Linked DNA regions of Mastigocladopsis repens PCC 10914. The main gene of each other region encodes a partner of the protein of the gene in region 2 in a complex. Links are inferred from orthologs where the notes say so. Each region holds a gene or a part of one and is shown on either strand. Other genes may lie near its edges. The genes, in order: MAS10914_RS0122850, nuoH and ndhC.

Region 1 (7,675 bases), 1.1 Mb from region 2 along the record:
AGCGCAACGTAGCATATCCGACGTTCTGTATCATCACACGGTTCGCATTTGTGTATGTCATAGTTAGGTGTGGGCGGGTTGCCCCGGTGATGGTCAAAGCGAAAAAGTGGACCCCAAGAACGAAAGGTAAGGGCAGTTGGATTGTATTCGGGACGAAAAATTCTGAAAAGTTTTGTTTTCTTGTCTAAGACATAAAATTGTGGTTCCGTAAACCGAGGAGGCGGAAGCAAGATTTTTACCACCTTTATCACTCCTAAATCTGGATTGACTGACAAAATTTTGACACTCAATGTTTCAATACTCTTGAGCCGTCATAAGACCGAAACTTCAAAGCCCAGTCTAATCCAGAGATTCAAAAGCCGCTCAGGTAATTCCGGAAACCTATTGAGGTCATTCCGGATCTTTTATTTTTCTTAGTGTATTTACGGTTATCTTCTAGGTGTAATTTCGGATATTGTTATCAGTCGTTGAGTTCCCAAAGTGAACCCCCTACCAGCTATATAACTCCTACAGCCCTTGCTTGAGCAATTACGTCATCTTTTTGACCATGCTTCAGCGCTTGTACAGGGGTTAGACCATTTAAAGCTGGGTTGCGTCGGTTTAACCAACTGATTTGCGATAAAGCAGGAACCTTGAGAGCTTTTAAGACATCTGGTAGTCCATCAATAACGCCGTCTGAACCGTGAGGATCGAATTGCCAGCGTGGAAACTTCCAAACACCATTATCTTCAACTGCAACTAAGCTGTTATTTTTCCGTCGATCATGTGGTGTCTGACGACTTTTTGCACCCAGCAGTTTAGCTACTTCAGATGCTGAGAATGAATCTTTGAGTAACTCTTGTCTCCACTCAAAATAATTTTTCAGAGCAGCAAGTTCTAATTCTCTTTGCTCATCTTCACTGATTGGATCGACACCAAGTTTTGCCGCCAAGTCAGTGTTATTGTGAGATGACTTTGGCTTGTCATGGGTCATTTCAAGCTGATCTGCTAAACATTTAATCTCATCTTGCGGTAAACAACTGAGAGCCTTCACAACCTTTGCAATGAGTTGTAGCCGCTGTGGTGTTACAGCTTTTGTTGAACGAGAATATATTGTCGTTGTGACAGGTTTGGTTGAATCTTGGTCTGTGTATGAGAGAGTTATTGCAGTCATAATCCCCTCCTTTGGGGATGGACAAGAACATGTATAAGCTGATTAAGGCTGTTGGACAACTGATAATTTGTCACTGTATTCGCTTCCTGTGTGTAAGAGATGTCCAGAACCTACATCTCTAGAATCACATTTGGCTGAGTGATTTCCGGTAAGTGTTATGATTGATTTATGTATGAGATATGCATGACTTGTGCATTAAGGATAAAAAAATAGCAGATTAAACTATAAAAGTTATTTCTTCTAGGGTATAATGGCAAGACGCTCACTTCAAGCATCTGATCAGGGAATTAAAAAAGCGCAAGCTGCCCTCATTCGTAATTCACTTACACAACAAGCGTTAGCAGAAGAACTAAGTATTAGCCGTCAGCCAGTGAGCAAATTTTTCCAAGGGAAAGCTGTTGACCGCTACATTTTTGTCACAATCTGCGAAAAGTTAGGACTGGAATGGGCTGAGATTGCTAGTTTATGCTCAATTCCAAATGTAGATGATGCAGCAAGTACTTATCAGATAGAGAGTCTGGTGCAGACGGTACGAGAAAAAGTTCATGAGAGTGTTCAGAGGCGTTGTGGCATAATACGCTTGCTTGATAGAGAGCAGCCGATGAGGTTGGACAGCATATACACAGATGTGAATATTTTAGAAAGAGTCACTGGACGCAAACGGCTTTCCATTCCAGAATTGTACGAGGCTTGTGACGAGGAGAACTTTGAGCCTTTTAGCTTGAGCAACATTTCCCAAGAACAAGTCCTAGGACTCGAAGCGGTAGAATGCTACGACAAGCTGATGATTTGGGGAAAACCAGGTTCGGGCAAAACGACATTTTTGAAATGGGTAGCAACGCAATGCAACTCAGGTCAGTTTCTGTGTAATACTGTCCCTATTTTTATCACCTTGAAGGACTTTGCCCAGACTAGCGGACAACCAAGCTTGTTGGACTACATGACAGCACAATTTGAGGAATGTGGAGTTGTTGAACCCCAAGCAGTTCAAACACTGCTGAGTCAGGGGCGAACGATACTTTTACTCGATGGATTGGATGAAGTCAGGCAAGCCGACCTTGATCGAGTGTTGCAGGAAATTCGCGCTGTTGCAACGCGGTTTTTTGCCAATTCTATAGTGATAACCTGTCGGATTGCAGCACAGGAATATACTTTTGAACAGTTCACCGAAGTGGAAGTTGCCGATTTTGATGACGAACAAATTGCTAGCTTTGCCGCCAAATGGTTTCAAGGTCAAGATGCGGTAAAAGCACAACGCTTTGTGCAAAAGCTGCAAGAACATCAACCACTCAAAGAACTAGCGACCAATCCCTTACTGCTAACCCTTTTGTGCCTGGTGTTTGAGGAAAGAGTTGACTTTCCAGCTAATCGTTGTGAGCTTTATCAAGAAGGGCTGGATTTATTACTGAAAAAATGGGATAATAAGCGCGGCATTGAGCGAAATCAGGTTTACAAACAATCCCGGCAGCATAAAGAAGACTTGTTAAGTCAAATTGCTTGGACTACCTTTGAACGTAGCGAGTATTTCTTCAAGCAAAAAGCTATTGAGGCAAGGATTTCCCATCATATCCATACATTACCTGAGGGTAGCACCTTTTTAGAAACACTTCAAGTTGACAGCGAAGATATTTTGAAGTCGATTGAAGTTCAGCATGGTTTACTTGTTGAGCGGGCAAGGGGTATTTACTCCTTTTCCCATATCATCTTTCAGAAATACTTGGCTGCCAAAAAAATTGTTTCTAGTCCACCTCATCATGCTGAAGAAGCTTTGCAAAACCTTGTCCGCCATATGAGTGAGAAGCGCTGGCGAGAAGTCTTTTTACTAGCAGTGGAAATGTTGCCAAACGCAGACAAGCTGTTGCAATTGATGAAACGCCAACTCGACAGTCTTTTGGCAAGCGAGGAAAAGCAGTATGAGGACGCTAAAAAGTTGCTTATCGATTGCCTCAACAGTGATTGTTACATCACTCATCAAGTGCGACAGTCAATTGAGGATACTTTGCTATTGCCCAACAAAGGCTCAAGCACCGTCAGTTGATGAATTAATGGCAGAAAATATTGATGAGTAATCCGCATCAGAAAATGACATTTTCATTGCCATCTCTATAATGTCCCGCACACCCTCAATGCTGCTGAGATTTAAACTCGTCGATTTTGCCTCTGAGATAAACAAATCTACGTCTTTCATCAAGTGTTTTGTCGGAAAGTTGGGATTAGCATAATTGCTCTCCAGCATCCGTTGCAACTTTTTGTCGAAAGTCGGTGCGTAAAGAGCACTCTGGCGCAGAATGTACATGAATAGATCTACGCTAACACCTTGACGTTGGGCAAAACCAACACTCAGGGCAAAAGCTGTTGTCATGGAAGCAATGAGTTGATTTAACGCCAGTTTCAGCGCCGCCGCAGTTCCTACGGGACCTACAAGTAGAGGCTCTGGACTAAAATGTTTGAATAACTCTAGGTGGCGTTGATATTGTTCTTGGTGTGCGCCTACCATCACAATCAGTTTGCCATCTTTGACTTCTGGAATGCTACCCAAAACCGGTGCTTCTAGATACTCTCCACCAGCAGCAACCACTGCATCTGAGATTTCTTTACTTTCTGTGGGAGTAATTGTCCCCATTTGAATGATGCTGCGTCCGGCGACAGATTGCCAAGCTCTATCCGAAAGCAAAACATTGTATATTGCTGCGGCATTACTCAGCATCATGATGGTACAATCAGCAGCACTAATTGCTTGGTAGGAGTGTGTTACGACTTCAGCACCAGCTGCTTTGAGTGGTTCTAATTTTTCTGGGGTGCGGTTATAGGCAATCACCTCTACATTTGCCTCTAACAACCTTTGAGCCATTGGTAGTCCCATTAATCCAGTCCCCAGAAATGCTACCTTCATTTTTCACCTTCCCTTGGTAAGCGCTTGCTTTTCAATCTTTTGATTTTAATTCTTTGAAGAGTAGGTATTGGAGAGTAGGGAGAGTAGAAAGAGTAGAGGGAGAAATGACTCCCTCATCTCCCGTAACTCGTAATTAGCCACCTGCCGCAAATGTCACCATAATCAGCACTGAAAGTAGAATTCCCGGAGTCAGTAGGGTTACTAGCGTTAACAGGTCATGAGGAGTCATAATTATTACTCTCCTGAAGTTATTATTTTTAATGTAATTACTGCTATGGTAGACCAATAATCACTAACATACTGTTAATAGCGCTTAACTTTTCACATTTGCATTTGGATTTGTTCTGGCACACTGAGTCCTTTCAACGGTTGTGCAGCCTCTTCAGTTGTCAGTCCTTTGCTCTGAACTAAGACACCAAACCCACCCAGTCCTAAAGGGTCTAAAAGCTGATGCAGGACATCCCGGCGATGCAGCAACTGTGAGATGGGTTGTTCTGTGTAAGAGAGGGCGGAAATTCGTTCTCCCAACCCTAAAGCCATCAAAAACAACGCTTGCTCCGTAAAACCAACTTTATCTAATCCACACCGCTCACCCCATCGTTCCAAAGCGGTAAAGTCAACATGAGCCGTTATGTCTTGTTCCCCAATATTGATATACGGGTCATTATGGCGCTGATGATGGTAATAACACTGTAGCGTCCCTTGCGATCGCCTTGGGTTGTAATAACGATTGGCAGAGTAACCATAATCAATAGTTAACAGGTATCCACGCTGCAAACGGTTCGCCACCAAACTCAACCAGTCCAAAGCGGCTAAGTTAACCTCGCTACGATAACTATCAGGGTAATCACTGATATTAATTTCCACAAGGTTAAAGTATTCCAAAAGCTTGAGTGTGGATGGCGTATCTGCAATTTCTACAAATGATGGTAGAGGAGTAGGGAGAGTGGGGGGAGATGGGAGGGTTTTTGACTCTTGTTGTGTTGTTACAAAAATCTCCCACAGTTTCCCTTGTTCGAGAACAAATTGATGCACGGGTAAAGCATCCACCAACTCGTTAGAAAAAAAGCAGCCAGTTATAGAGTGACTTGGTATCTCCTCTAAATCACACCAGCGCACAGAAAATTCTTGTAAGCGTTGCTGTTGTTCTTGCCTTAAAACAGGAGATTTTTCAACGATGACATAATCTAGAGCATTCCAAAAATCAGGGGACTGCTGCTGAATATATTTGAGGATATCCAAGGCTAATAGTCCTTGACCTGCTCCCATTTCTACCAAAGAAAATGGGACAGGTCGCTCTAAAATCTCCCACATTTGGACAAATTGCACCGCAAGCAATTCGCCAAAGTCAGCACCAAGGTGGACAGAAGTGAAAAAATCGCCTTGCTTTCCCAAGTTCACCGCCTTGGTGGAGTAGTAACCAAGTTCAGGGTGATATAACACCATGTCCATGAATTCGGCGAAAGTTATTCGCTTTTGGGAACTGGTAGCAATACGGTGTGCAATGACTTCACACAAAGCCGGATTGGAATTCATCATACTGTTGTCAAAGCAATAATGTAGAGACGTAGCATGCTACGTCTCTACGACAAAACCTGGTTTTTTAGCCCTAAGTCTGAATACTGAACCAGTGTTCTAGGAACGGAATTCTATTATCTATCTACAGAACCCATGATGATGTCGATACTACCCAGAATGACGACAATATCCGCCACCTTCACGCCTTTAAGTAAATGAGGCACAATTTGAACGTTATTGAAATCGGCTGCGCGAATCTTCCATCGCCAGGGGAAGACGTTATCATCGCCAATCAAATAAATTCCTAGTTCACCTTTGCCACTTTCTACACGGGAGTAGATTTCACCTTTGGGAATTTTGAAGGTGGGAGCAATTTTCTTGCTGACGTATTGGTAATCAGGTCCATCCCACTCGGATTTTTTCCCTGCTGCTAAACGCTTGGCTTCTAGGTTCTCGTAGGGACCACCGGGAAGTCCTTTGATAGCTTGTCTAATGATTTTTACAGATTCGCGCATTTCCCGCATCCGCACCACATAACGGGCGAAGCAGTCGCCGGCGGTTTCCCAATGCACTTCCCAGTCAAAGTCGTCGTAGCATTCGTAGTGGTCAACTTTCCGCAAGTCCCACTTCACCCCAGAAGAGCGTAACATTGGACCAGAAAGTCCCCAGTTAATGGCTTCTTCGCGCGAAATAGTGCCAATCCCTTCAACACGACGGCGGAAGATGGGGTTGTCAGTCACTAAGCGCTCGTACTCGTCTATTTTAGGTAATAGATAATCGCAAAAGTCCAGGCACTTGTCAACCCAACCATAGGGTAAATCAACCGCTACGCCACCAATACGGAAGTAGTTATGGTTGACCATCCGGTAACCTGTGGCGGCTTCCCACAGATCGTAAATCATTTCCCGTTCACGAAATTGGTAGAAGAAGGGAGTTTGAGCACCGACGTCAGCCAAGAATGGACCAAACCACAGTAAGTGGTTGGCGATGCGGTTCAACTCCAGCATGATGACGCGGATATAGCTGGCGCGTTTGGGGACAGGAATATTTGCTAGTTTTTCTGGTGCGTTAACGGTGACGGCTTCGTTGAACATTCCGGCTGCATAGTCCCACCGACTGACGTAGGGGACGTACATAATGTTGGTGCGGTTCTCCGCAATTTTTTCCATTCCCCGGTGTAAGTAGCCAATTACCGGTTCACAATCAACCACATCCTCGCCATCTAGGGTGACAATCAGTCTCATCACTCCATGCATGGAGGGATGGTGGGGACCCATGTTTAGCACCATTGGTTCGGTGCGGGTTTCTAATCTTGCCATAAAATCAGTGTTCTCCGGTCTTGGAAAATTTTAAAATTGAACCGTACAGCCGCAACAGAGCGCGGAGTTAGCGTTAAGTTGGAGAGAGGTTGGTCGTTGGTGGGTCTTGTTTGATGTTTCGTTTTGTTGCACTTATTCAACTATTATTATATGGAGCGTGAGATGCAGGGAATGGAGGCACAGGAATTTTTTCATGTGCCTGTGTTGAGTCGAGAGGTGATTTCGGGTTTGGCTGTCCGTCCCGGTGGGCATTATTTAGATGCAACGGTAGGTGGTGGCGGTCACAGTCGTTTGATTTTGGAGGCTGCACCGGATACTCGAGTAACGGCAATTGACCAAGATGAGGATGCTTTGGCGGCGGCGCAAAAGGTATTAGGGATGTTTGGGGAGCGTATAAAATTTATCTATAGCAACTTTGCTTCCTACGCGTTTCCTTATAGTCTGTTTGATGGTATAATTGCCGACTTAGGCGTTAGCTCCCACCATTTGGATACGCCAGAACGGGGTTTTAGTTTTCGTCGCGAAGCAAGTTTGGATATGCGGATGGATAGGGGACAACCTCTCACGGCTGCTGATGTGATTAATAGTTGGGATGAAGCTCATTTAGCAGATATTTTCTTTAAATACGGTGAAGAAAGGTTATCGCGGCGGATAGCCAGACGTATTGTCGAACGGCGTCCAATTCATACTACGACGCAATTAGCTGAGGCGATCGCTTCTTGTGTTCCCCCTAAATACCGTTACGGGAGAATTCACCCCGCTACCCGTGTTTTTCAAGCGCTGCGAATTGTC
Region 2 (7,613 bases):
GTTGTTGCTGTTGTTCCATGATTGTGGGGTCAGGACTATCTGCCGTTGCCAAGTGGGAGTATATACTAGCAATGGCAAGTGATGGTAAGCGTTGTACCAGCTGGACAAACTCAGTCGCTTCCTGCCAATTAGTTCCTAATCTGGACATTCCCGTGTCTAATTTGACGTGTACGGGTAGGAAAGAGTTATAGTTTATGGCTTCTAGAGTATCAGCAAATACCAGAGCTTGCTTGGGACTTGTTAGTGTTGGCTGAAGTTTCCAGTGGGCGATCGCATGAATTTGCTCTGGAGTGTGGGTTGCACCTAAAATCAAAATCGGAGCTTTAATTCCGGCTTCTCGCAGTTGAATTGCTTCTGGAACCGTAGCGACTCCCAGCCAACTAGCGCCTGATTCTAACACAGTTTGGGCGACCTTAACTGCTCCATGTCCGTAGGCATCTGCTTTGACCACCGCCATAAGTTGAGTGCGTGATGACAGTATCTTTAAAAGCTGCTTGACGTTGTACGACAACGCTGCTAAGTCAATTTCCACCCAAGCACGTTGGGAGAACCAAGCGTATGTATCACACTGCTGATTGTAGGTAACACCAGAGGTTTGCTCGTGGCTCAACATCTTGACTGACTCCTCTCACACCGCTATCTAAGCTTCTAGGTCATCTACTATTATTCCCATGACTAGAATCTAGAGCTTGATTAATCTGGTAGTTTACCTCTCATCCTAAATCAACACAAGATTATTACGATAAACATGGACAGATGGGAGAATGATTTTTAACTTTTGACTAACTGTGTTTCTAACTGTTGCGAGACGTATAATTTTATTTCATCACCAAAGCTACATCTTTTTGTGTTAATATATGTAAAATTAATAGCTTGAGCGCTTATCAATGGGGAAGGTTTTAGTTCTAAACGCCTCTTACGAACCGCTCAATATCACGAGCTGGCGGCGAGCTGTAGTCCTACTTATTAAAGGCAAAGCTGAGCGAGTAGAATTCAATAATAAGCAACTCTACTCAGACTTTCCGCTTCCGACTGTGATTAGGTTACGCCACTATGTGCGCGTTCCCTATAAAGAGATTCCTCTGACTCGTCGGAACCTACTGCACCGAGACGGTCACACTTGCCAATATTGCGGTTACATGGGAGACGATTTAACTTTGGACCATGTCATACCGCGATCGCGTGGCGGGGGCGATACCTGGGAAAACATTGTTACAGCCTGTGTCCGCTGTAATGTGAAAAAGGGAAATCGCACGCCAAGTGAAGCTCACATGATGTTGCGCCACTATCCGCGCCGACCTTACAGCAGCTTATACTTTGAGGTCAGCAAACATCTTAAAAGTGGTATGCACCAAGAATGGCAAAAATACGTTATTGGACTCTGACAATTTCTGCGTCATTTGAACAAGGCAGGCAGTTGTCAGTTTTTTGCGTTATTGCCTTTGCTTGATGATTATGGCTTATCCTAAGGCTTGTCTTGGGCTTAAATCCTTGAAGCTAATAGAAGAGCCTGCAAAAATGCATACCAGGTTGGAGCAACTTTGCCACTATAGCATATGTCAACGCTAAAACAAGCAGGGTGCTTTCTAAATTTGTAAAAAAATCAGGGGGAGGTGCTAAAGGCGTTTTCCGTGCAAGTTATTAATAATAGATTCTTGACAAAAAATTAGACTGACAGATATAGTGTCAAGTCCTAGTATTTTTGCGAAGATCATCATGTGTGGCTGAAGTATAGAAGTACAAATTGTAGTATCTCTTAACGAAAGAAAGGAGCCTCACACTTATAAAAACGTTTCATATGCACTTTAATTCTTCCCTTACTCAGATAGAGAGTTTGCCGTTGACGAGTGACCTAACTCCAGACGATGGTGAAATAGACAAAGATTCAGTTGAAATTCCACTCACAAGGCACTCAGTTACAGCATTGGCAACTGATGGCAATTCTCTGGGTCAGCGTAACAATTCCTTGGTAAATCAGAAATCAGAAGAGCTACATAATACGTTTCTTGCACATAAACAAGAGCGCCAGTTGGTCATTCTTCAAGATTTTCCTGATCCTGATGCCTTATCATCTGCTTGGGCATACCAGTTAATTGCTCAAGAATACGAGATCAAATGTGACATCATTTATGCTGGTGCTTTAAGCCACCAAGAAAATATTGCTTTAGTAAAACTGACTGGCTTACCCGCCCAGCGATGGACACTACAAACACTCAAAAGCAAGGAGTTATCATCCTACCAAGGTTTCGTCCTCATAGATAACCAGGGAACGACTTCTCAGCTAGTACCTGTAGTGCAACAGGCAGGAATACCACTCGTGGTGGTTGTTGACCATCACAGTTTACAGAGTGATCTCAAATCAGAATTTTTTGATGTCCGTCCCTCTGTACGGGCAACAGCAACGATTTTTACCCAATACCTACAGGCGGGGTTATTGGCTCTAGATAGTAGCAGAAATCAACATATCAAATGCGCCACTGCCTTGATGCACGGTTTGCGATCAGATACTAATAGACTGATGCAAGCACAGGAAGAAGATTTTATGGCAGCAGCGTATCTGAGCAGATTTTATGACGCGCAGTTGCTGAACGCGGTACTACAGGCGAATCGTTCCAAACGAGTCATGGACGTCATAGAGCGATCGCTCAAAAACCGCACCGTACAAAATAACTTTTCCATTGCTGGTGTAGGTTACTTACGCTATGACGACCGCGATGCCATCCCCCAGGCGGCTGATTTTCTGGTGACAGAAGAAAACGTTCACACTGCTGTCGTGTATGGCATTGTTCACGATGAAGATGAAGAACTAGAAGTGGTCATTGGTTCCCTCAGAACGACCAAACTCACCCTTGACCCCGATGAGTTCATCAAAGAAGCCTTTGGACAAGATAGCAGTGGACGCTTTTTCGGCGGAGGACGGACAAGCGCAGGCGGGTTTGAAGTTCCAATGGGATTTTTATCTGGAGGTAATGAAAATTCTGCCTATGCGAAAATGAAATGGGAAGTTTTCGATTCCCAGATTAAGCAGAAGCTTCTGAGATTGGTCAATCCGAGAGATAACCCAATTCAACCAGAGTAGAGTCATCGGTCATTAGTCCTTAGTCCAGAGTTTCCGAAGACAAAGGACAAAGGACCAAGGACAAAGGACAAAATTGTGGAACTTTATTTAATTCGTCATGGTATTGCCGAAGACAAGCAACCAGATGTAAAAAAAGATGAGGAGCGAACGCTCACTAAAGAGGGGCGGCAAAAAACAGAGAAAGTTGCCCAGCAACTGAAAAAGCTGGGTTTGCATTTCGATTTGATTGCTACTAGTTCCTTAGTGCGAGCTCGCCAAACAGCAGAGATCCTCATATCTGCTGGATTGAGTTCTCAGCTAGAAGAATGTAAATACCTTGCCCATGATGGTGCTATTGACAGTTGGGTAGTGGATTGGTTAAAGCCGAGAAATTATTCACCTCAAACCCAACTAGCCTTGGTTGGACATGAACCCGATTTAAGTGCTTGGGCAGAAATTCTCGTATGGGGGCAAGCAAAATCAGGCTTAGTCCTGAAAAAAGCAGGTATGATTGGGGTAAAACTACCAGAAACAGGCTCACCTCTGGGTCGTAGTCAGATATTTTGGTTGACACCACCCAGGTACTTACTTTGACAGTAGTGTAACGTTTTTGCAAGAATGTCTCGGAAAACGATACTGTTATGGCGACCAAAATTTCTGGTAATTTAGCTTGAAAAAATCTTTCACAAAAAAGCAGATGGTGTTGCCATGATGGTGTGCGAATTCAAGCCTGGTTTGGAAGACATTCCCGCTGCCCAATCCAGTATTAGTAATGTTGATGGGCAAAAGGGAATATTGGAATATCGTGGCATCCAAATTGAGGAATTAGCAGAAAAAAGTACATTTCTGGAAACTGCTTATCTTTTAATCTGGGGTGAGTTGCCCACATCGGAAGAACTAGCAGCATTTGAGCATGAAGTTCGCTATCACAGGCGGATAAAATATCGCATTTGCGATATGATGAAGTGCTTTCCTGAAAGTGGTCACCCAATGGATGCCTTGCAAGCCTCTGCCGCTGCATTGGGCTTGTTCTATTCGCGACGTGACTTGGATAACCCTATTTACATTCGGAACGCCGTGGTGCGCCTGATAGCAAAGATTCCGACGATGGTGGCGGCGTTTCAGTTGATGCGAAAAGGGAACGATCCGGTACGCCCCCATGATGATTTGGACTATTGCGCTAACTTTCTGTATATGCTCAAAGAGAAAGAACCTGATCCACTGGCGGCGCGAATTTTCGATATCTGCTTGATACTTCATGCTGAACACACAATGAACGCCTCCACCTTCAGTGCTAGGGTAACAGCGTCCACGCTAACTGACCCATACGCAGTGGTAGCTAGTGCGGTGGGAACGTTGGGAGGACCCCTGCATGGTGGAGCCAACGAAGAAGTGATTCAGATGTTGGAAGAAATTGGTTCTGTGGAAAATGTGCGTCCCTATCTTGAGGATTGCTTGCAACGCAAAGCCAAGATAATGGGCTTTGGTCATCGCGTGTATAAGGTGAAAGACCCACGCGCCACCATTTTACAAAACCTCGCAGAACAATTGTTTGCCAAGTTTGGGCAAGACAAATACTATGACATTGCCCAAGAAATGGAACGAGTGGTAGAGGAAAAACTGGGGCATAAAGGAATTTATCCCAATGTTGACTATTATTCAGGTTTGGTGTATAGGAAATTGGGAATTCCTACAGATTTGTTTACACCAATATTTGCGATCGCCCGTGTTGCCGGTTGGTTAGCCCATTGGAAAGAACAGCTAGAAGAAAACCGGATTTTCCGTCCTTCCCAGGTTTACGACGGGAAGCACGACATTCCTTACATTCCCATTGAGCAGCGATAGAAAAGAGGAGGGGAAGAGGGGAAGAGGGGAAGAGGGGGGATAGGGAGATGGTGACAAGAGTAACTCTTGAGTTACCTCCGCCACCACTCCACCACTCCACCACTCCACCACTCCACCACTCCACCACTCCTCAACTTCCCCAACTCTCAACGACTGGGGGTTTTATTAGCTAATCCCAATCAAGACCATAAGTAGAAATTCAAGTTTTGGCTGAAGGGGCAATTCCCATGCAACGATATACTAAGCATGGGAATTGCAAAAAATCTTAAATTTTGCATGACTTAGGCAGAGATATTAGTGGGTGAATTTACAGTTATTAGCAAGCGTGGATAGTTGTAAATGACTATGAGTCGATGACTTAAAGAGCGGAAACATGAATTCAGGAATTGATCTGCAAGGAACTTTTATTAAATCCCTCATGGATTTAGGACTGCCATCTGATGCTGCCAAAGCGATTTGGATGCCACTGCCGATGATCCTGATGATCATTGGTGCCACAGTGGGGGTGTTGACCTGCGTTTGGCTAGAGCGGAAAATTTCCGCCGCAGCACAGCAGCGGATTGGTCCTGAATACATTGGTCCTTTGGGTTTGCTGGCTCCTGTAGCGGATGGTCTCAAACTCGTTTTTAAAGAAGATGTGGTGCCAGCCAAGGCCGACAGCGTGCTGTTTACCCTCGGTCCAATCATCGTTGTGCTGCCAGTGTTTGTGTCCTATTTGATTGTGCCTTTTGGACAGAATCTAGTGATTACAAACGTTGGGATGGGGGTCTTCTTGTGGATTGCTTTGTCTAGCATTCAGCCCATTGGCTTATTGATGGCTGGTTATGCATCCAATAACAAATACTCCCTCTTGGGAGGTTTGCGGGCAGCAGCGCAGTCAATTAGCTATGAAATTCCTTTGGCACTGGCGGTGCTGGCGATCGCTATGATGTCCAATAGCCTCAGCACCATCGACATCGTGGAACAGCAATCTGGCTACGGCATTCTGGGCTGGAACGTATGGCGTCAACCAGTCGGTTTCATCATCTTTTGGATAGCAGCCCTCGCTGAATGCGAACGACTGCCCTTTGATTTACCGGAAGCAGAAGAGGAACTGGTAGCAGGTTATCAGACTGAATACTCTGGCATGAAATTCGCTCTGTTCTACCTGAGTTCCTACGTTAATCTAGTACTTTCTGCCCTGCTGGTATCAGTTTTGTACCTCGGTGGTTGGGACTTTCCGATTCCCATCAACTTAATAGCTGGCGCTTTGGGAGTCAGCGAAACAAATCCCGTGTTGCAGGTTGTCACTGCCTCCTTGGGAATCACCATGACCTTACTCAAAGCATACTTCCTCATCTTTCTGGCAATCTTGTTGCGCTGGACAGTGCCACGGGTTCGGATTGACCAATTGCTAGATTTAGGATGGAAGTTCTTGCTGCCTGTTGGTTTGGTTAACTTGCTACTAACTGCAGCCCTGAAACTTGCCTTTCCCGTTGCCTTCGGTGGTTAGTCATTAGTCATTAGTAATACTCACGAGACTAATGGCAAAGGACAAAGGACAAAAAAGAGAGAGAGACACGATATGTTGAAGTTCCTCAAGCAAGTTGGTGATTACGCCAAAGAAGCGGTGCAAGCTGGTCGTTACATTGGTCAGGGTCTATCTGTGACCTTCGACCATATGCGGCGGCGTCCTGTCACCGTGCAGTACCCTTACGAGAAACTGATTCCGAGTGAACGGTTTCGCGGTAGGATTCACTTTGAGTTTGATAAGTGCATTGCCTGCGAAGTTTGTGTTCGGGTTTGTCCGATCAACCTGCCCGTCGTGGATTGGGAATTCGACAAGGCAAGCAAAAAGAAAAAGCTCAATCACTATAGCATCGACTTTGGAGTTTGTATCTTCTGCGGTAACTGTGTGGAATACTGTCCAACTAACTGTTTATCGATGACAGAAGATTACGAGCTTTCCACTTACGAACGCCATGAATTGAACTACGACAGCGTGGCGCTTGGTCGTTTGCCTTACAAGGTCACGAACGATCCCATGGTCACGCCGTTACGCGAACTGGTTTATTTACCCAAGGGCGTCATGAACCCCCACGGCTTGCCTGCTGATGCACCTCGCCCAGGGGCGCGTCCAGAAGACCTTGTAGAGCAAGAAAAATAAATGGTAGTGGGTAGTGGTTAGTCGTTAGTGGTGCTACTAACTACTAACTACTAACAAATAAGAAATGTACAGACGCGCCATGGCGAGTCGGCGACTGGCGTCGCGTCTGTACAACTAACAACTGACTGAGGACAAAAAACAGTGAATCTAGCGGAAGGAGTACAGATTGTTTCTTTTGGCATACTGGCAGTGATGTTGATTGGGACAGCACTGGGTGTGGTGCTGTTTGACAACGTCGTCTATTCAGCCTTTATGCTAGGAGGTGTATTTGTCAGCATATCCGGGTTGTACCTGTTGCTAAATGCTGACTTTGTAGCAGCAGCACAGTTGCTCATTTATGTTGGCGCAGTGAACGTGTTGATTTTGTTTGCCATTATGCTGGTAAACAAGAGGGAAGCTTTTGCACCCTTTCCCACGGCTTGGGTACGCAAAGCACTTACAGCTGTAGTCAGTCTAGGATTATTTGCACTTTTGAGTACGATGGTGTTAGTAACTCCTTGGTCACTATCTACTGCTACGCCTCCGGACAACACCATTGTTTTAATTGGTCAACATTTTTTCACT
Region 3 (7,605 bases), 5.5 Mb from region 2 along the record:
CTGGCGCAAACCCAACACAGGGATGTTGGTCGCAGCGGCTTGGGAACATGATTTGGATTTGAAGCACAGTTTTATGGTGGGAGACAAAGCGACGGATGTAGATATGGCGCACAATGCTGGTTGTGTGGGTATTTTGGTGCAAACCGGGTTTGGCGATCGCGTTTTGGCTGGTGATTACCAGCACCACACAAAACCAGATTACATTGCCAAAGATTTGGCTGTAGCCGTTGAGTGGATTTTGCACCAGCAACAGGTGTAAAAAAATACAACAAAACAAGTGGTACTGAGCTTCACCTCAGTACCACTTGTACCAATTTGGCTATTGCTAGATAAAATCCGCTTAAAAAGGCGGATTTTAGCTTATCTACTGACAAAATTGCCTGAGTTCTTGCCCAACTTCTAGTTGAGAAAAGATTTTTTGCTAATGACTAGCATAAACTAAAAATTTTAGGTAAATTCTTACAAAGAATGAATTCTTTTGTATAACTTGGTATACATTTGATGCGTTCTTTTGTAATTGAGTATAAGTTGGAAGTTGAGCTTGAGTAAAGCTTTGAGCCTAATTTGTGAAGTTAACACTAAGCTATTTAATAAATAAGCTTACAATGGCTCTTGAAAATCGACACAAGAGGGAGTTTAAAGTCTTGTTACGAAATTAATTAAGTGCAACTAAAAATTTACGTTAGAACAAAGATTAGTAACCTCAGTGCAGCAAGCTGAGGATTCTCGGCTGCTTGGTAACTGCTTGTTGCCATGTTATCAGGTGTAATTAGCTTACGGGTAGATCTAGGTGCCATGTTATGTGTTCCTTCACTTCCCTCTTGCTGTCAGGTTGGTGCATCGAAAAAGAATGTGACGAAATATTACAAGGAAAGACAGATGGCGATTCGAGTACATAGCTTTGTGAGCAGTGGAAAACGTTACATCCAAGTAGAGAGCCAACCTCAACATATTACTGGCATTTTTAGAACGCTCATGCACTTTTCCAAAAATATGCATCCCTATACGTCAAGAGATGTAGAAAGTGCCTGTTTTAGGTGTGAAGAAGATGGAACAATGACTTTCTACCAAGCTCAAAGCATTGATGTAGATCACTCAGCAGGAATTTGGACATATCTTGTCTATGAATGTCCAGTAGGTGAAGAAAAAGTTTTCCCAGACTCATCTATTGATACAAGTGCAAATTCTTTACAGCCCTTGTTTGCGGGTTATAAAATAGTTCAAGTAGCAGTAGATATAAAGGAGTATATTGAATGTCAATACATTCAAGATGAATATCTGGATGTTCAACTCCCCTCGGGTTGGAATACTCAAGAAGGGAGAAAAATCGCCAATCTTCTCTTAGAAGAATTTAGGGCGTTTAAATCATCTACTATATTTGCAGAACGTGCTGGCAAAGAATACATGAGATCCGTTTTCAATGGCTTTATTAAAGCTGCACAAGAAGTCTTAGAAAACGGTCGCACCCTGAAAGATTTTGAATCTGCTCAATACGATGTGCTAAGGAAGATTAGAATCCATGACATGGCAAATTTGATTCTTGAATATAACGATTATCGCATCTGGCAAGCGGCATTACCGACTAAATCGAAAGCAGTTGAATATGCTTTTAGTACAGCATTAAAACTCATATGCCGTATTAAGTAGCCTTGAGCTAAGGACTAAAAAATTAGTCATAGTTATTAGTGGCTTATTTTACTAATGACTAATCACTAAAACATCTCAAACAAGGCATCATCTAACTCATAACCTAGGAGTTGCGCCATCGACTGGAGGCGAGATTTATTAGGAATGCCCTGCTGTTGTAACCAGTCATTTAAAACAAACAGCTTGTGCATCAAAAAGATTTCCAAAGCTTCAGGGTTGTACTGAATACCTTCTCTGGTGCTGAATTGATGCGGTACAAGCATAGCTGCATAACGGGCAAATTCCCCTGCTTGCCAATCAAGTAAAAATAGTAACCAAGGATAGCGAGTATCCAGGCGGATAAACCACATCCGCACTTCTGGGACTTCTGAGAGTTCCCGTGGATCGCCTGGTTGTAAGACATAGTTTATATCAAAACGTAGCTGCTGCTCGTGGGATGCGATCGCCCCCTCTTGCAGCAGTTTTTCAATCTCTGTCACTACAGGGGAGAGATCCAAGCTGTTAATGCAGTCAGTATTGAGTGAGATGGTGATTGTCATCGAGTCAAAAAATAGCCTCGACAATTCATACTACTCTTTTCTGGCTCAAAAAACTTTTCTTATCCCTTACCTCTTTCCCAGTTAAGAAAGGGCAGGGTAGTTTCATTGTCATTAAAGAAAATCTGAAAGTCTTAATCCTTCATTTCCCTTTCTCGAATTGCTCACGAATGAAGAACGAAAAAATGGAATTTTGGATTTCCTCTCATGACTTTGAAACAGCCCTGCTCTTTGGAGCACAAAGAGGGGCTGAGGATAGGGTACAACCGCTCTAATAAGCGTCCTGCAACTCATAGAAGTCAGGGGACACGTAATCCTTACGCAAAGGCCAACCGACCCAATCTTCTGGCATTAAAATCCGCTTAAGGTCTGGATGTCCTTCATAGATGATGCCGAACATATCGTAGGACTCGCGTTCTTGCCAGTCTGCTGCCTTCCAAATCCAGTACACTGAAGGCACTCTGGGGTTCTCCCGTGGAAGGAACACTTTGAGACGTACTTCCTGGGGACGGTCAGCATTATCACTGAGTTTCACTAAGTGATACATACTAGCCAACTCCTGCCCTGGTCCAGTGTCAATGCCACACTGAAACTGGAGGTAATTAAACCCGTAAGCATACAGTGCAGTACAAGTTGGGAGCAAAAAATCTGGCTCTACCTTAATGATTTCTACACCTCTATGATCTGGTTCTAGAGACTCATGGGCAAAGTCGTTTTCTGTCAACCATTGGGAAACTTCACCCGCTTTCACCAGTGATTGTTCTTCTGCTGGTACTGGTTTCGATTCTTCAGCCACGGTTGGTTTCCTCCTTTTGTACCCTCTGTGTCATAAGAGCAGGTGGAATTGGCATACCTATTGCTTCCGTCAATTCCTTCGGCGGTGTAATGCGAGACTCAGTCTGCAAATACTTACCCGTGAGAATTTGCTCTGCGGGCTTGAGGTTGTGAGTTGTGCTGTAGTAGCGGTGGGTTTGCGTAATCCGATTCCGCTCTTGCATCGAATCATTTGCTATCTTCTTCCGCAGCTTAATAATCGCGTCAATAATCGCTTCTGGACGGGGCGGGCAACCGGGTAAGTAAACGTCCACTGGAATCAGTTTATCGACTCCACGCACTGCTGTGGGGGAATCCACGCTGAACATACCGCCAGTAATCGTGCAAGCACCCATAGCAATTACGTACTTTGGTTCTGGCATTTGCTCATAAAGACGCACAAGCTGAGGTGCCATCTTCATGGTGATTGTGCCTGCGGTAATAATTAAGTCAGCTTGGCGGGGGCTAGAACGGGGAATCAGACCAAAGCGGTCAAAGTCAAATCGGGAACCAATCAAAGCCGCAAACTCAATAAAGCAGCAAGCGGTACCAAACAGCATGGGCCAAAGGCTAGAAAGCCGTACCCAGTTGTAGAGGTCATCAACCGTGGTCAGGATGACGTTTTCTGACAAATCTTGGGTTACTGTAGGACGCGAAATCGGGTTGAGGATGCGCTCTTTTTGCTGCTGCTCTATGTTAGTATCTAAGACCATTCCAAAGCTCCTTTACGCCATGCGTACACTAGGGCAACGACAAGAATTGCAATAAAAACTAGCGCTTCAATAAATGCCAATAGCCCAAGACGGTGGAAGGCAACCGCCCAAGGATACAAAAATACAGTCTCTACATCAAAGATGACGAAGACTAGCGCGAACATGTAGTAGCGGATATTGAACTGAATCCAGGCTCCACCAATGGGTTCCATGCCGGATTCGTAGGTGGTGCGCCGTTCTGGGTTGCGACCACTTGGTCGCAGGAGCTTGGACGCTGATAGAGCTAGGGCAGGCACTAGGCTACAGACAATGAAGAAGCCTAGAAGGTACTCGTAACCACTAAGAACAAACACAATGAATTTCTACCGCTTTTAGTGCTAATAAATTTGTCAGACTAGTGCTCTTGGGAGGGGAGCCACTGCGTTGGCAAGCCAGCGCTCCGCACATACCCGAAGGTTAACCTTCTTTTACATTATATCTTTTTGACTTTTTTGAATCCTGAGAAACCGAGCTGGAGATGATTTGATTGGTTTTTGCTTAAGATAGAAAAACCTAACACTTATGTCATAATTTTTAACGTATATTTAAGATTTCCCTCTCACCAACGCTAAGAGCCATGAGCGAACAAGCTGTTGAGACGACCGCGTTAGACCGCTATGAATGCCGTGCCTGCGGTTATGTTTATGAACCTCTGAAGGGGGACGACAAGCATGATATCGTCCCTGGGACACCCTTTGCAGAATTATCTTCTACTTGGCGATGTCCAGTTTGCGGTGTCAAAAAGACTTCTTTTGCGAACATTGGTCCTGCTGGTCAAGCATCTGGCTTTCAAGAAAATTTGAAATATGGTTTAGGTGTGAATACCCTCACACCCACCCAGAAGAATCTTCTGATTTTCGGGGCTTTGGCTGTTGCCTTTTTGTTTTTTATGAGTCTCTACGGCTTAAAATAAGACGCGCTCTTAACAGAACAGTAGGGTGGGCAATGCGAACCTCATACCAAACCCATACACAAACTCACAAATTCAAAAAAAATTAACAGATACAGATGCTCTCAATTGTGAAAATTTGCCAACGAATACTGGCTTTGTTCGTGGTCATCCTAGTGTGTGTTGGTTGTAGTCATGTCTCCTCAACCAGCTACAATCCTTGGGAAGTTATTTCCGTCCCAACAGACGCAAAACTACTGGATATTGCCTTTACTGATGACCCTCAGCATGGTTTCCTAGTAGGCAGTAATGCTACTCTTTTGGAAACAAAAGACGGTGGTGAGACTTGGCAACCTCTGGAATTAAAACTGGATGACCAAAGATACCGATTTAACACTATCAGTTTTGCTCTTAAAGAGGGGTGGATAGCTGGAGAACCTTCTCTACTGTTACATACCACTGATAAAGGTCGTTCTTGGTCACGTATTCCCTTGAGTGAAAAGCTACCAGGTAGTCCTGTTAGTATTGTGGCACTTGGACAAAACAAAGCTGAGATGGCTACAAATGTGGGAGCAATATACAGAACCACAGATGGCGGTCAAAACTGGAAAGCGCAGGTGGAAGAAGCCGTGGGTGTGGTTCGTAACATAGAACGTTCTGCTGATGGCAAATATGTTGCTGTTTCTGCAAAGGGTAACTTCTACTCGATTTGGGAACCAGGGCTAAATGCTTGGATACCTCATAACCGGAATAGTTCCCGACGGGTAGAAAATATGGGATTTACCGAAAATGGTCAAATGTGGATGTTAGCACGGGGTGGTCAGGTACAGTTTACTGACCCAGCTAACCCCCAAGAGTGGCTAGAATCTCAATATCCAGAACTCTCTACCAGCTGGGGCTTACTCGATTTGGCTTATCGCACGCCCGAGGAAATTTGGGTAAGTGGCGGTAGCGCTAATTTGCTGCGGAGTCCGGATGGCGGTAAAACCTGGGAAAAAGACCGTGAGGTTGAAGCAGTTCCCGCAAATTTTTACAAGATTGTGTTTCTCAACCCAGAAAAGGGGTTTGTTATTGGCGATCGCGGTGTTTTACTGAAATATAATCCCAATATCGCAGCTGCTTCTAAGTCAGAGGGGTCTTGAGTATTTGTGCTTATTAATGAGAAAGAAGTTACGAGGTGTAACTCTTTCTTAACTTTGTAGGATAATGATCTCAATAACAATCTTTGTGAAGGTAGGGATATAAATGTCGGGTACTACTGGAGAACGTCCATTTTCGGACATTATTACTAGCGTTCGTTACTGGGTGATCCACAGCATCACCATCCCTGCACTATTTATAGCGGGTTGGTTATTTGTCAGCACTGGCTTGGCATACGATGTGTTTGGTACACCTCGCCCTGATGAGTATTACACACAAATACGGCAGGAATTGCCAATTGTCAATAACCGTTTTGATGCAAAACAACAAGTAGAGCAATTTAAGGCAGAGTAGTTTGAAATCATGACTAGCGGAAATAATATCAATCAACCAATTTCGTATCCAATTTTTACAGTCAGATGGCTTGCAGTTCACACCCTAGCTGTGCCAACTATATTCTTTTTAGGCGCGATCGCCTCCATGCAGTTTATTCAACGCTAGGAGAAAATCATGGAAAGAAACCCCAATCCCAACAATCAACCAGTTGAACTTAACCGGACTTCTCTTTACCTAGGACTGCTACTAGTTTTCGTTCTAGGGATTCTGTTTTCCAGTTATTTCTTTAACTAACTGGAACGAGGGCTATTGACCGCTGTTTATTTTTTAACTTTCGTCGAAAATTTTTTATTAAGGGAGGAGAGACTGTGTCTGGAAGTGGCAGAATTCCCCTATGGGTTGTTGCGACAATCGCAGGGTTAGGCGTAATTACCGTTGTAGGTATTTTCTTTTACGGAGCCTACGCTGGACTTGGTTCTTCAATTTAAGAGTAATTTGAGCCGAACACAATTGCTAATTGCTAAGTACTAATGACAATGAGCAATTAGCAATTAGTAGCTATAAAGATGTAGCTAAATACAACAGTTGAAGAATCGATTAGAAATCAGCATAAAAAAGCCGCCCGTCTCTACAAGAGGGGCGGTCAATTTTTAATTCATGGTTAAGTCAGTTAACTAGTTTAGCCGATATCGTCGCGTTCGATGTACAACAACATAAACGCAAATGTTACAGCCGGAAGAACTAGACCAGTTACAGGAACGAGGATGGAAGGCAAAAATGAAGCTGCGTACATGAGGATGGGAGGCAAAAACGAAGCTGTGTACATAAGATTCCTATTAAATCGAACTACAATTCAACAAGAGCTTACTGCAAATTTTCCCCTAATTTTTTAAATTCTAAAGATTTTTAACACAGTAAGAATTTATAGGAGTGTCAAGGGTTGGATAATATTTCAATTCAAAATTTCAAAATTCACATGCTTACCTACACGCCTAGATTAAATACCTAAAAGTTCATCTAGCTGCAAGGTCGGTAAGTCTGGAGGAACCACACTCCGGTGGATAGTGACTTTGTGGCTTTCCTGTTGAGTCACCATGTCCACAGCTATTGCTTCCAAGCGAATTTCTAAACAGCCAAAAGGAATATTGATGTGAGTTATCTCTTCCATCCCTCCACAAGAGTTAGGTAGTAAATTTGTTAACAAGCGCGGACCTTCCAGCAACCAGCGAGTTTGGCAATCCTCAACCCATAACTTCACAGCCACCTGAGGATACACTTGCGCTAACTGCACGCTTACCCTAATAGATTTTCCAGAGATAAGTTCGCCTGGTAGCAAATGCAGTTGCGGAACTGATAACGGTTCAGTGATTTCTGCAACTACAGGTAAACACACAGAGACATCTGATACTGATTCTTCTTGCTGTTTGGAAGATTGGTTTTTGAAAGGTTCGACTTCGGCTTCATCGAATGTCTCATCTACGACAATTTCCTG

What was found.
Region 1: the proteins of nuoH (region 2) and MAS10914_RS0122850 are in contact, whole or in part, in a cryo-EM structure (PDB 6ZJN), measured with the Thermus thermophilus proteins. The link is inferred for Mastigocladopsis repens PCC 10914 from one-to-one orthologs. Residues at the interface, in WP_096411122.1 of Thermus thermophilus: Ala224, Glu225, Gln226, Glu227, Ala295, Trp297, Phe298, Arg299; in WP_223903221.1 of Thermus thermophilus: Pro35, Ser36, Asp139, Gly141, Ala142.
Region 3: the proteins of nuoH (region 2) and ndhC are in contact, whole or in part, in a cryo-EM structure (PDB 6KHJ), measured with the Thermosynechococcus vestitus proteins. The link is inferred for Mastigocladopsis repens PCC 10914 from one-to-one orthologs. Residues at the interface, in WP_126985484.1 of Thermosynechococcus vestitus: Gln8, Lys26, Trp29, Leu30, Pro33, Met34, Met37, Leu38, Leu83, Ile84, Phe85, Lys86, Glu87, Asp88, Val89, Leu90, Pro91, Ala92, Thr100, Ala104, Val107, Ile108, Phe111, Leu112, Tyr114, Ile115, Ile125, Ser126, Leu128, Phe133; in WP_126986108.1 of Thermosynechococcus vestitus: Gly6, Tyr7, Glu8, Tyr9, Phe10, Gly12, Phe13, Leu14, Ile16, Cys17, Ser18, Pro21, Ala24, Leu25, Ala27, Ser28, Leu31, Arg32, Pro33, Ser35, Arg40, Leu41, Thr42, Thr43, Tyr44, Glu45, Ile51, Gly53, Ala54, Trp55.

What each region holds. Positions count from the first base shown.
Region 1 is NZ_JH992901.1:4,676,950-4,684,624, forward strand. What follows is about bases 4,792-7,675. They hold MAS10914_RS0122850 (NAD(P)H-quinone oxidoreductase subunit H), read right to left. Parts: upstream 6,884-7,675; coding sequence 5,699-6,883; downstream 4,792-5,698. Other genes in these bases: MAS10914_RS0122845 (class I SAM-dependent methyltransferase), read right to left, coding at 4,792-5,582; rsmH (16S rRNA (cytosine(1402)-N(4))-methyltransferase RsmH), read left to right, coding at 7,034-7,675. In the rest of the region: MAS10914_RS0122825 (RES family NAD+ phosphorylase), read right to left, coding at 1-290; MAS10914_RS0122830 (hypothetical protein), read right to left, coding at 497-1,153; MAS10914_RS30855 (NACHT domain-containing protein), read left to right, coding at 1,404-3,191; MAS10914_RS0122840 (NAD(P)-dependent oxidoreductase), read right to left, coding at 3,174-4,046; more of MAS10914_RS0122845, read right to left, coding at 4,368-4,791.
Region 2 is NZ_JH992901.1:5,745,190-5,752,802, reverse strand. Bases 4,514-7,335 are described here. They hold nuoH (NADH-quinone oxidoreductase subunit NuoH), read left to right. Parts: upstream 4,514-5,276; coding sequence 5,277-6,395; downstream 6,396-7,335. Other genes in these bases: MAS10914_RS0127535 (NADH-quinone oxidoreductase subunit J), read left to right, coding at 7,191-7,335; ndhI (NAD(P)H-quinone oxidoreductase subunit I), read left to right, coding at 6,468-7,049; MAS10914_RS36325 (hypothetical protein), read left to right, coding at 4,951-5,076; MAS10914_RS0127550 (citrate synthase), read left to right, coding at 4,514-4,903. Outside these bases: alr (alanine racemase), read right to left, coding at 1-613; MAS10914_RS0127565 (HNH endonuclease), read left to right, coding at 888-1,385; MAS10914_RS0127560 (DHH family phosphoesterase), read left to right, coding at 1,799-3,079; phosphohistidine phosphatase SixA, read left to right, coding at 3,155-3,652; more of MAS10914_RS0127550, read left to right, coding at 3,767-4,513; more of MAS10914_RS0127535, read left to right, coding at 7,336-7,613. UniProt on the Escherichia coli protein: NDH-1 shuttles electrons from NADH, via FMN and iron-sulfur (Fe-S) centers, to quinones in the respiratory chain. The immediate electron acceptor for the enzyme in this species is believed to be ubiquinone.
Region 3 is NZ_JH992901.1:268,190-275,794, forward strand. What follows is about bases 2,382-5,195. They hold ndhC (photosynthetic/respiratory NAD(P)H-quinone oxidoreductase subunit C), read right to left. Parts: upstream 4,063-5,195; coding sequence 3,700-4,062; downstream 2,382-3,699. Other genes in these bases: MAS10914_RS0103290 (NAD(P)H-quinone oxidoreductase subunit J), read right to left, coding at 2,455-2,979; MAS10914_RS0103295 (NADH dehydrogenase subunit K), read right to left, coding at 2,972-3,709; MAS10914_RS0103305 (rubredoxin), read left to right, coding at 4,326-4,661; MAS10914_RS0103310 (photosynthesis system II assembly factor Ycf48), read left to right, coding at 4,757-5,195. Also shown: MAS10914_RS0103270 (D-glycero-alpha-D-manno-heptose-1,7-bisphosphate 7-phosphatase), read left to right, coding at 1-259; MAS10914_RS0103275 (hypothetical protein), read left to right, coding at 880-1,647; MAS10914_RS0103280 (CRR6 family NdhI maturation factor), read right to left, coding at 1,713-2,186; more of MAS10914_RS0103310, read left to right, coding at 5,196-5,779; psbE (cytochrome b559 subunit alpha), read left to right, coding at 5,883-6,131; psbF (cytochrome b559 subunit beta), read left to right, coding at 6,141-6,278; MAS10914_RS32525 (photosystem II reaction center protein L), read left to right, coding at 6,288-6,407; MAS10914_RS32530 (photosystem II reaction center protein J), read left to right, coding at 6,482-6,601; psaI (photosystem I reaction center subunit VIII), read right to left, coding at 6,793-6,939; MAS10914_RS0103325 (hypothetical protein), read right to left, coding at 7,111-7,605. UniProt on the Escherichia coli protein: NDH-1 shuttles electrons from NADH, via FMN and iron-sulfur (Fe-S) centers, to quinones in the respiratory chain. The immediate electron acceptor for the enzyme in this species is believed to be ubiquinone.